DNA from 2 places in the Kitasatospora sp. NPDC050543 genome. Region 1 is predicted to be linked to the other one. Evidence: riboswitches for the same ligand, from Rfam matches in the RefSeq annotation. Region 1 holds a riboswitch; the other holds the start of a gene.
What was found. A riboswitch is a leader RNA that binds a small molecule or an ion and turns the genes downstream of it on or off. The one in region 1 is predicted to bind cyclic di-AMP.
Positions count from the first base shown of each region.

Region 2: another riboswitch for cyclic di-AMP. It lies ahead of ACIBH3_RS22565 (M23 family metallopeptidase); the one in region 1 lies ahead of ACIBH3_RS17985 (NlpC/P60 family protein).

Region 1 is NZ_JBITGZ010000013.1:60,266-65,392, forward strand. Features, by position in the region: gene ACIBH3_RS17975 (hypothetical protein) at 1-921, opposite strand, end outside; gene ACIBH3_RS17980 (NlpC/P60 family protein) at 981-2,045, opposite strand; gene ACIBH3_RS17985 (NlpC/P60 family protein) at 2,269-3,372, opposite strand; cyclic di-AMP (ydaO/yuaA leader) riboswitch at 3,434-3,588, opposite strand; gene ACIBH3_RS17990 (NlpC/P60 family protein) at 3,976-5,016, opposite strand.
Region 2 is NZ_JBITGZ010000018.1:130,040-135,166, reverse strand. Features, by position in the region: gene ACIBH3_RS22575 (helix-turn-helix domain-containing protein) at 1-240, opposite strand, end outside; gene ACIBH3_RS22570 (ATP-binding protein) at 563-943, shown strand; gene ACIBH3_RS22565 (M23 family metallopeptidase) at 1,052-2,050, opposite strand; cyclic di-AMP (ydaO/yuaA leader) riboswitch at 2,063-2,221, opposite strand; gene ACIBH3_RS22560 (YiaA/YiaB family inner membrane protein) at 2,479-2,769, shown strand; gene ACIBH3_RS22555 (alpha/beta fold hydrolase) at 2,994-3,854, shown strand; gene ACIBH3_RS22550 (TetR/AcrR family transcriptional regulator) at 4,057-4,626, shown strand; gene ACIBH3_RS22545 (SpoIIE family protein phosphatase) at 4,974-5,127, shown strand, end outside.

The DNA of each region.
Region 1 (5,127 bases):
CGGGGCGATCTGGCGGGCGGTGCGGCCGGTGTCCAGGTAGCCCGTCCAGTCGGCGACGCCCTCCGAGAGCCAGAGCGGGGTCCATGCCCGGGTGTCGGCCCGGGTCGCGACATGGGTGGCCTCGTGGGTGAGGACCACCTGCCGGCCGAACGCGCTGAGCCTGCGGTAGGCGTCCGGGTTGATCATCACGCGGTCCGCGGGGGCCTGGTCGGGGGCGCCGGGGGCCGAGCTGGTGACGGCGGCCATGTCGGTGTAGTCGGCCGCCCGGACGTCCAGCAGCCGGGCGAACTGGTCCTCGGTGGCGGGTAGCTCCAGCAGCAGCCGGCCGGCCCAGCCGGTGCCCCAGACCGCGGTGACCGCCGGGACGACCGTCCCGGCGACCGCGGCCACCTCCGCGGGGCCGGTGGCGGCGCCGTCCAGCCCCAGCACCAGGCAGTGCGCACCGGCGGCGGCCCGGACGACGCCCAGGTCCCAGAGCGCCGCCGGGCCGCCGGCCGGCTCCTCGCGCTCCACCAGCCAGCGCCCGCCCACCCGGGCCAGGGCCAGGCGCCGCGAGTAGCGCGCCGGCTGCCCGTCGTAGCCCTCGATCCGCACGGCCAGTTCGGCGGTGACCTCCGGGCCGGCGCCCGGCAGCCCGGCCGGCACCGGGGCGAGGTACTCCAGCCCGGCCAGCGGGACGGCCGCCAGCCGCTCCCGCAGCTCCTGCTGGGCGCCCGCCGCGCCGGCGGTGGCGGTGGCGGCCAGCGCGGCCGCGTCCCGGCCCAGCAGGGCCTTCGCCCGGGCGTCCAGCAGCTCCGTCAGGCCCGGCCCCGGCCCGGTGGCGGACGCCCGGCGGGCCGCCGTCGGGGCGGCCGCCCCCGGCACCGAGAGCTGGGCCAGCCCGCCGGCGGCCAGCAGCAGCGCGGCGCGCCTGGACAGCACCGCGCGGCCCGCCGCGCCGTCGGGGCGGGGCAGGCCGCGTGGGGGCGGGTCGGCACGGCTCAGAGCCGGACCACCCCCGAGACGGGCATCGCGTTGACGCTCTCGTACCGCACCCGGGCGCCCGGGTAGGGGGCGTGCACGACCACACCGCCGCCGGCGTACATACCGACGTGGTGCATGTCCTTGTAGAAGATCACCAGGTCTCCGGGTCGGGCGTCGGCGAGGCTGACCCGCTGCCCGGCGTACGCCTGGGCCTGCGAGGTCCGCGGCAGGGTCACTCCGGCCTGCCGCCAGCTGTAGTACATCAGACCGGAGCAGTCGAAGGTGCGCGGCCCGGTGGCGCCGTAGACGTACGCGGAGCCGATCTTGCTGACGGCTGCGGCCAGCGCGTCGGCGGCCCGGTCGGATGCGGGCGGGACGGTGCCGAGGTCGAGCCGGTCGGTGCCCCTGGTGGCCCGCTGCTCGGCCTCCCTGGCGTCCTGGGCGACCATCCTGGCCCGCTCGGTGGCGCCGAGGCTGTTGAGCAGCTTCTGTGCCTCGTTCAGCCGCTGCTGGATCTGCTGCTTGTTCTCGGCGAGCGAGCGCCGGGCCTCCTCCAGGTCGGCGAGCTTGGCCGAGGTCTCGGCCCGGCGCTGGTCCAGGCGGCGCTGACGCTCGACCACCTCGCGCAGGGTCTCGTGCTCGCGCTCGGCGACCTGATCGAGGCTGCGGGCCCGGGCGAGATAGCCCTCGGGATCGGAGGCCAGCATCAGCTGGACGGCCGGCTCGATCCCGCCGGAGCGGTACTCGGCGGCGGCGACGGTGGCGAGTTCGCCGCGCAGCCGGTTCAGCTCGTCCTGGGCGAGGGCCACCTGCCCCTGGAGCGAGCCGGTCTCGCTCTGCAACCGGTGCTGGTACTCCTGGGCCGCGTTGAACCTCTCCGAGGCCTGCTCGGCCTCCTCGTAGAGCTGCTCGACCTGCGCCTTGACGTCCCGCTTGCTCGGCGGGTCGGCGGGCGAGCCGGGGAGGGCCTGGGCACTGCCACCCGCCGTCACGGCCAGCGCGGTGGTGGCGGCCGCGGTGAGCACCAGCGCACGGGCGAGCGGGTGCGCACCTGGCAGTTGGGTTCGGCGGTGCATCGCCATGCGGCGGCGGCTCCATTCCTGCGGCCCGCCCCGCCACCGCCCCGGGTGGGCGGCCGTACGAGCGGGGTCAGGTGGCAGACGTTAGCGAGTCCGGGCGATCGAGTCCAAACCCCTCCCAACACGAATATTTGACCCAATATCGGACAAGCGGTCGACTGTAGTCCCAAAGCGGCAGGCCCGGCCTCCGAGTGGAGACCGGGCCCGCGAGGTGCCTACCGGGGCGTCAGACGCGCACGATGGCCGAGATCGACATCATCGTGGCGGTCTCGTAGCGCACGACCGTGCCGGTGCGCGGGGCGTGGATGACCTGGCCACCGCCCACGTACAGGGCGACGTGGCTGCCACCGTTGTAGATGATCAGGTCGCCGGGCTGGGCGTTGGCGATGTTGGTGCCGACCCGGGTGCCCGCATTGGCCTGCTCCTGCGAGGTGCGCGGCAGCGAGACACCCGCCTGGGCGTACGCCCAGCCGGTGAGGCCGGAGCAGTCGAAGGTGCTCGGCCCGGTGGAGCCGTACTTGTACGGGGAGCCGAGCTTGGACTCCGCGGCCGCGATGGCCGCGGCGGCGCGCGAGCCGGCCTGGGCGGTGCTCGGCGCCGGAGCGGAGGCGGCGGGAGCCTTGGCCGCGGGGGCCGAGGTGTCCTGCTTGGCACTCATGTCGGTGCGGGCGGCGTCGCGCGAGGCCCGGTCGGCCTCGGCCTTCGCGGCAGCCTTGGCGGCTTCGGCCTTGGCCTTCGCCTCGGCGGCGGCCTTGGCCTCGGCGGCGCGCAGCGCCTCGCGCTCCTGCTCGGTCAGCGTGTTGAGGAGCTCCTGGGCCTTGGCGAGCTTGCTCTGGATCTCCTCCTTGCTCGCCCTGAGCTGCTGGGTGGTGCCGTCCAGCTCGGCGAGCTTGGCCTGCGCCTCGCCCTTGTCCTGGTCGAGCTTGCGCTGCTGCTCCTGGAGCTGCTTCAGGGCGTCGCTCTGCGAGCTGCCGACCTGGTTGAGCGAGCCGGCCTGGTTCAGGAAGTTGTCCGGGCTGGTGGAGAGCATCAGCTGGACGGTCGGCGAGATGCCGCCGTTGCGGTACTGCTCGGCCGCGAGCTCGGCCAGGCCGCCCTGGAGCTCGGTCACCTCGGACTGCTGACGGGCCACCTTGTCCTGGAGCTCGCCGACCTGCTTCTGCAGTTCCTGCTGCTTGACCTGCGCACCGTTGTACTTGTCGGTGGCGACCTCGGCCTGCTCGTTGAGCTGGTCGACCTGCTCCTTGACCTGGTCCTTGGTGGGCGTCGGGTCGGCGTGCGCACCGGACTGCGCGGAGATCGCGACGGCGGCGGCAGCGGCCGCGGTCATGATCGACACACGGGTGCGACTGGCAGGCTTGGGACGACGATGGGACGCCACGAAGGCGGGCTCCTTCTTCCTACGTCCGCCTACCGGGTGAGCTGACGGGTTCGGGCTGGAAGAGACGCCCTACGACGCCTCACCGTCCGCTCCCGCGGCCGGCCTGGCGCCGATTCACCCCGAGGAACATGGTTCCCCGGCTCCGGTCCACAGCACCCCCGCAGGGGCTTCCCCGTAGGGCAGGCGAGCTGCCCCGCTGCTTCACGGACTCGGCGGTAACCCCCGCCGCCACCCGGGATGGGTGATCGACTGTGCGGTGGTTCAGGGCCTGACCCTAGTAACGAAACCGTGATCCGTTCAAATCCTTGTCAGTAAAAAGTCTGAATGACGCCGTAGCATTCCGGGGAATCTGACCATGTGTGATCACGCACCCACTCAGAGCTGACTGATTCTCACCATGTGGCCACCGACACCCGACCGGGGTGACCCAGATCACAGTGCCCCGACTCCGGGGGCCGGGCGTGTCGGAAGACCGGGATGACCGGTGATGTGGCGAGCAGGCAGCAAATGTCCGGATTGGACGAGTTGCTGGCGGAAGGTCAGGGCGGGCGGTCAGACCCGGCGGATGCTGTTGATCTGCATCGCGTCCGCCTTCATCACCTTGACCACGTCACCGGTGTGCGGCGCGTGCACCACCAGACCGTTGCCGATGTACATACCGACGTGGCTGCGGTCCGGGCGGTAGATGATCAGGTCGCCCGGCTGGGCCTCGGCCAGCGAGGGCACCCGGGCGCCGACGTTGCCCTGCGCCTGCGAGGTCCGCGGCAGCGAGACACCCGCCTGCGAGTACGCCCACACCATCAGGCCGGAGCAGTCGAAGGTGCTCGGCCCGGTGGCGCCCCAGACGTACGGGGAGCCCTGCTTGCTCATCGCCTTGGCGACGGCCGTCCCGGCGTAGCCGGCGGCCTGCGGCAGGGCCGTCAGGTCGGCGCGGGTGGAGTCGCGCGAGGCGCGGTCCTGCTGCTGCTGGGCCTGCTGCAACGCGGCCCGGTCGGCGGCGCTGAGCGAGTTCAGCAGCGCCTGGGCGTCCTTCAGCTTCGTGTTGACGTCGGTCTTGGCCTGGTTCAGCTCCTTGGTGGTGCTGTCCAGGGTGGCCAGTACGGCGGCCGCCTCGATCTTCTGCTGGTCCAGGCGGCGCTGCTGGTCCTGAAGGCCCTTGAGCGCGTCGGTCTGGGTCGTGGTGGCCTGCTGGACGCTGGAGGCCTTCTGCAGGTAGCCGTCCGGGTCCGAGGCCAGCATCAGCTGGACGGAGGGGTCGATGCCGCCGGTGCGGTACTGCTCCGCCGCGACCTCGGCCAGGCCCACCTGAAGCTGGGTCATCTGGTCCTGACTGCGGGCCACCTGGTCCTGGAGCTGGTCCGACTGCTTGCGCAGCTGGTCCGCCCGCTCCTTGGCGCCGTTGTACTTCTCCGCCGCCTGCTCCTGCTCCTCGTTCAGCTGGTCGATCTGGGCCTTGACCTCCTCCTTCTTGGAGGGGTTCGGCGCAGCGTGGGCACTGACCTGGGCGGAGAGGGCGACCGCGGTCGCTGCGGCAGCGGTGAGCACGGTCACCCGTGCACGGCTCGGCTGCTTCGGACGGCGGTGGGAGGCCAAGGGACCGGCTCCTTCTTCCTGCGGGCTCGCCCGATCGGGTGAGTATCCGGAAAATAGGTTTGACGCCAGACCCTAGTGAAGATCACAGCATTCCGCCACTCCCCTCCGGGC
Region 2 (5,127 bases), on a different contig from region 1:
GCCCATCGCGATGAGCGCGGCCCGGAACTCCAGGTCGTCGCAGCCACACGCATCGAGCCAGGTGTCCAGGCGCTCAAGGTTGATACCGAGGCGTCCGGCTTCCGTATGACTGACCGCCGGCCCCTTCATGCCAATCTTGATGCCCATCTCCGGTGCGGACAGGCCGGCCGCCATGCGCAGGCGCCGCAGTTCCTCGCCGAATCGACGCTGCCGTTCACTGATTTCCGCCCTGAGTCCCACGCCCGCCCTCCCTCTGTCTGCGCAGTGTGGCTCGCGACCCGGCGTGGACGCCACCCGGCCCCCGGCTTGCCGCCGCCCTCCATATGCAGAAGTTTAGGCAGCTTGACCAAGTCGGTTGCAACGTTGGCACCTACTGCCCTACCTTCGGTGACAGTCAGCTCACCGGACGGAGCGTCAGTAACCCTTCTCCTCGCCGGCAGTAGGTACCGGCTGCCCCGGGACCGCAGAGCATCCGTCCACGGCACTGCCAGCCGCGCGCCGGACTCGTTCACGGTGACAATCCGCCCACGTGTGCACTCCGTCCACCCATCGAGGGGGATCCATGCGAGTCTCCACGCCTCCGAACACCACACCGCCGCCCGACTGGACGCCCGCGCTGCTCCTCCTGCGCGACCTCATGGTCGACGGTGGCTGGCACGCGGACCTCGTGCACGACGCCGAGACCGTCCTGTGCGAGCTCTACGTCAACAGCCATCGGCACGGCCGCAGCACCCCGGTCGTCTCGATCGCGCTCACCGGCAACCGCCTGCGCGTCCACGTCTACGACGACTCCCCCGACCTCCCCGTCCCCCGACCGCTCCCGCCCGGCGAGCCGTTCGCCACCTCGGGCCGGGGCCTGCTGATCGTGGCCGGGCTCGCCACCCGCTGGGGCTACAACCGGTGCGGCAAGGGCAAGATCGTCTGGTTCGAGCTGGTCGCGTGATGCCCGAGGAGCACCGCTACGCCCCGCGTCGCCGAACGCCGCCGCGCCGGTCCCGGCGTGCGAGCCGGGGCCGGCGCGGCGACCCTCACGTGTGGGGCACGCCCTCCGTCAGGGCGTGATGCCGTGCTGCTGGAACCAGGTCTCGGGGTCGACCGGCGCGCCGCCGCCGGGGCGGACCTCGACGTGCAGGTGCGGGCCGGTCACGTTGCCGGTGGCGCCGACCTTGCCGATCTGCTGGCCCGGGACGACCTTGCCGGAGGCCCGGAGGATCGAGGAGAGGTGGCAGTACCAGATCTCGGTGCCGTCGGGCAGCGTCTGGATGATCCGGTAGCCGTACGAGCCGGACCAGCCGGCCGACGTGATGGTGCCGGCACCGACCGCCATCACCGGGGTGCCGGTGGAGGCGGCGAAGTCCAGGCCGGTGTGCAGGTGGGCCCAGTACGAGGCGCTCTGGCCGTAGTGCGCGGTCAGCTCGTAGTCCGCGATCGGCAGCTTGATGGCCGCCAGCTTGGCCTTCTCGGCGGCCTCGGCCGCGCGTTCGGCCTCCAGCTGCTGCGCCGCGCGCTTGGCCTCGGCCTCCTTGGCGGCCTGGATCCGGGCGCTCTCCTCGGCGGCGGTGCGCTGGCTGTCGGCCTGCAACTGGATGCGGGCGGCGAGCGCGAGGCCGGGGTCGGGGTCGGCGGAGAGCGAGACGGGCGCCTCGTCCGGGGCCGCGATGGCGGGCGCGGCGGCGGGTGTCGCGGCGGCGAAGCCGGTGGCGCCGAGGGTGGCGGCCACCGCGGTGACGCCGAGCAGCGGGCCGGCGCCGCGGGACTGGCGGGGCATCCGGTGCCGGTTGACGTCGGCGCTCTCCGGGGCCGACTCGCCCGGGGTGTCGAGAGGCTGGCCGAAGGACGAGCCGAACGGCTGGCCGAAGGACGGGACGGCGGGCGCGGCCGGAGCGGCGGAGGCCTCGGCCGCGTACGGCGCCTCGTACGACGTCTCGGCGTACTGCGCGTCGGTGTACGGCGCGTCGTGGTGCTGGGTGGCCGAGGGCCACGGGTGGTCGAGCAGCTGGGTACCGGCTCCGGTGCCGGGCAGGTGTGCCGGGGAGTGCGACGACGCCACGGAGGCGCGCTCCTTTCCTTCCTTCGCGCCTACCGGGTTAGCTGACGGGTTCGGAGCAGGAAGGTCTCCTACGGCCTGGCCGGGGCCTGGCCGATTCACCCCAAGGAACATGGTTCCCCGGCTCCCCGACCTGTCCGAAGGCAGGTCGTCGGGATTAAGCGACGGCGCACGGTGCCGCGTGGGTACGGCGTTCAGGACCGCGCTGCGTTATCAAACGTTAATCCTAGGAGCCCATGATTCCAAGCCAATCGGGAGGTGCAGTTCGATCCTTCCGGGACGGGATGGGTGATTTGAGGCGGTTGACACCACTGTGCACCGTCACCACCCCATCCCCGCACTACCCAACGTGAGCGTACGTCAACGAACCACCCGGTGAAGTGAGTACGCGTACTCATGTGTGTGGCAACGGAGTTGGCGAGTCTTGCGGCATGAGCACACCGATGCAGTCACGCACCACGGCCGCATACTTCGTCCAGGCCGTGCTGTCCTTCGCCCTCTCCTCGATCGCCCTCGCGGCCGGGATCGCCTACCTGCCGGTGGACTCCTGGACCCGGGCCTTCCTGGCAGTCGGCCTGCTGTACACCATCACCTCCTCGTTCACGCTCGCCAAGGTCATCCGTGACCGGCAGGAGAGCACCGAGATCGTCACCCGCGTGGACCAGGCCCGACTGGAGAAGCTGCTGGCCGAGCACGACCCGTTCAAGGTGGACGGGATCTGAGCACCGCAGCACCGCAGCAGCCCCGTAAGCCCGGGAGCCCGGGCGCCCGGGAACCGAGGGTCCAGGCACCCGAGCACCCGGAGCACCCGAGGACCCGGGCCTCGGCTCCGGCGATCGCGACAGAGAACCATCGCGCCATCCTTGACGACTAAGGCTATTAGCCTTAGCTTTGTGGCTATCGGCATTTCGTTGATGGCACGGCCAAGAGGCCAAGGAGGCCCGCGATGTCCAGCTCCACCATCCCCGCGACCCAGTACCTCTCGCTCCCCGGCGGCCGCCTCGCCTTCGACGACACCGGCGACGACACCGGCGCCGGGCCCGGCAGCACCGCGCACGGCGCCGGCGCCCCCGTCCTGCTGCTCCCCGGCATGCTCGACTCGCGCACCGTCTACCGCCACCTGCGCCCGCTGCTGGTCGCGGCCGGCCACCGGGTGATCACCCTCGACCTGAGAGGCTTCGGCGAGTCCTCGATCGCCTGGGACGACTACTCCCCCGCCGCGATCGCCATCGACGCCCTCGCACTGCTGGACCACCTCGGCATCGAGCGCGCCGTGCTGGCCGGCAACTCCTACGCCGGAGCCAGCGTGGTCAAGGTCGCCGGGCTGGCCCCCGAGCGGGTCGCCGGGATCGTCCTGCTGGACGCCTTCATCGAGAACCTGCCGCAGAACGCCTTCCAGCGCCTCACGGTGAAGGCACTCGGCGCGGCCCTCGTCCGCTTCCCCTCCGTCTGGGGCTACTACCTGCGCAAGATGGCGTACCCCACCGCCAAGCCGGCCGACTTCGAGGAGTACGTCGCGGGGCTGGTCGTCGCCCTGCGGACCCCCGGCCGCAAGGCCGCGACCCGGGCCTACGCCCAGGGTGACTCCTCGCCGGTCGGCTGGAGCGAGGCCGTGAGCTGCCCCGCGCTGGTCGTGATGGGCACCAAGGACCCCGACTTCCCCGAGCCCGAGGCCGTCGCCGACCGGCAGGCCTCCGCCCTGAAGGCACGTAAGGTGATGATCGAGGGCGCCGGGCACTACCCGATGGCGGAGTTCCCGCAGGCCACGGCCGACGCACTGGTCCCGTTCCTGCGCGAGCTCGCGTAGGGTCCTCGGCGGCCCGGGCGGGTCCCACGGGCTCGCCTCGCCGTCGCCCGCCCTCATCTGCCCTCACCCGGTCACCCGGTCACCCGTCCCACGGGTCACCCACGGCCACACGGCCACGCGCCGGCCACGCGTACAGGCGCGGCGCACCCGCCACGGGCCGGCGTGAGCGCACCCCACCCCCCTCGCACCACGGAGGTCCCCCATGCCCCGAGTCGGACTGACCCCCGACAGCGTCGTCACCCACGCCCTCGGCCTGATCGACGAGCAGGGCCCCGAGGCCCTCACCCTGGCCGCCGTCGCCGCCCGGGCCGGCGTCGCCACCCCCTCGCTCTACAAGCACGTCACCGGCGGCCTGGCCGAGCTGCGCCGGCTGCTCGCGGTACGCGTCACCGAGGAACTGGCCGACCGGCTGGCCGAGGCGGCCGTCGGGCGCAGCGGGGACGACGCGGTGGCGGCGGTGCTGCGCGCCTACACCGCGTACGCCACCGAGTACCCGCACCGCTACAACGCCCTGCCGCAGGCACCGCAGCCGGACGACGAGCTGACCCGGGCGGCCGGGCGGCTGGTCGGGGTGATCATCGCGGTGCTACGCGAGTACGGGCTGGACGGCTCGGAGGCGATCCACGCGGCCCGGGCGGTGCGCTCGCTGGCCCACGGCTTCGCCTCGCTCTCGATCGGCGGGGCGTTCCAGCTGGCGGAGGACCCGGCGGTCACCCAGGACCGGCTGATCGGGCTGCTGACGGGCGGGCTGCGGGTCTGGCCGAGCTCCTGAGGCGTTCGGCCGCCGGGTGTCGGGTCGAGCGCGCCCGCAGGCCACCCCGCAGGCCGATGCCCCTCGCCGCCGTCTCCCGTGCGGCCGTCACCCGGCCGTTCCGTCAGCCGTTCCGTCAGCCGTTGCGCCGGGCAGCCCGACGGGGCGGTCGCGGTTGACCCATTCCCCGGCCAAGCGAAATAGGATATTAGGAATTCAGTACGAGACGGGATCGAGCTTCCCCGGGAGCGGAAAGGCCGGGTATCCCGATGGACCTGACCTCGCCCTGGCTCCCTCCCTCCGACGACGGGAACGGGACCCCCCGCACCAACCCCGGCGCCCGCAGCGCCATGCGGTGCGTCCGGTTATTGCTGCGTTGCAACAGTGCCGCCGAGCTGCTCGGCACCATCCTCGGCGAGGGCCCCGGCTGGATCACGGGTGAGGGCTCGGCCGTCTACCTGCTGGACTCGGCCGGGATGCTCCGGCTCACCGCCTCGCACGGACTCCCCGACTGGGCCCACG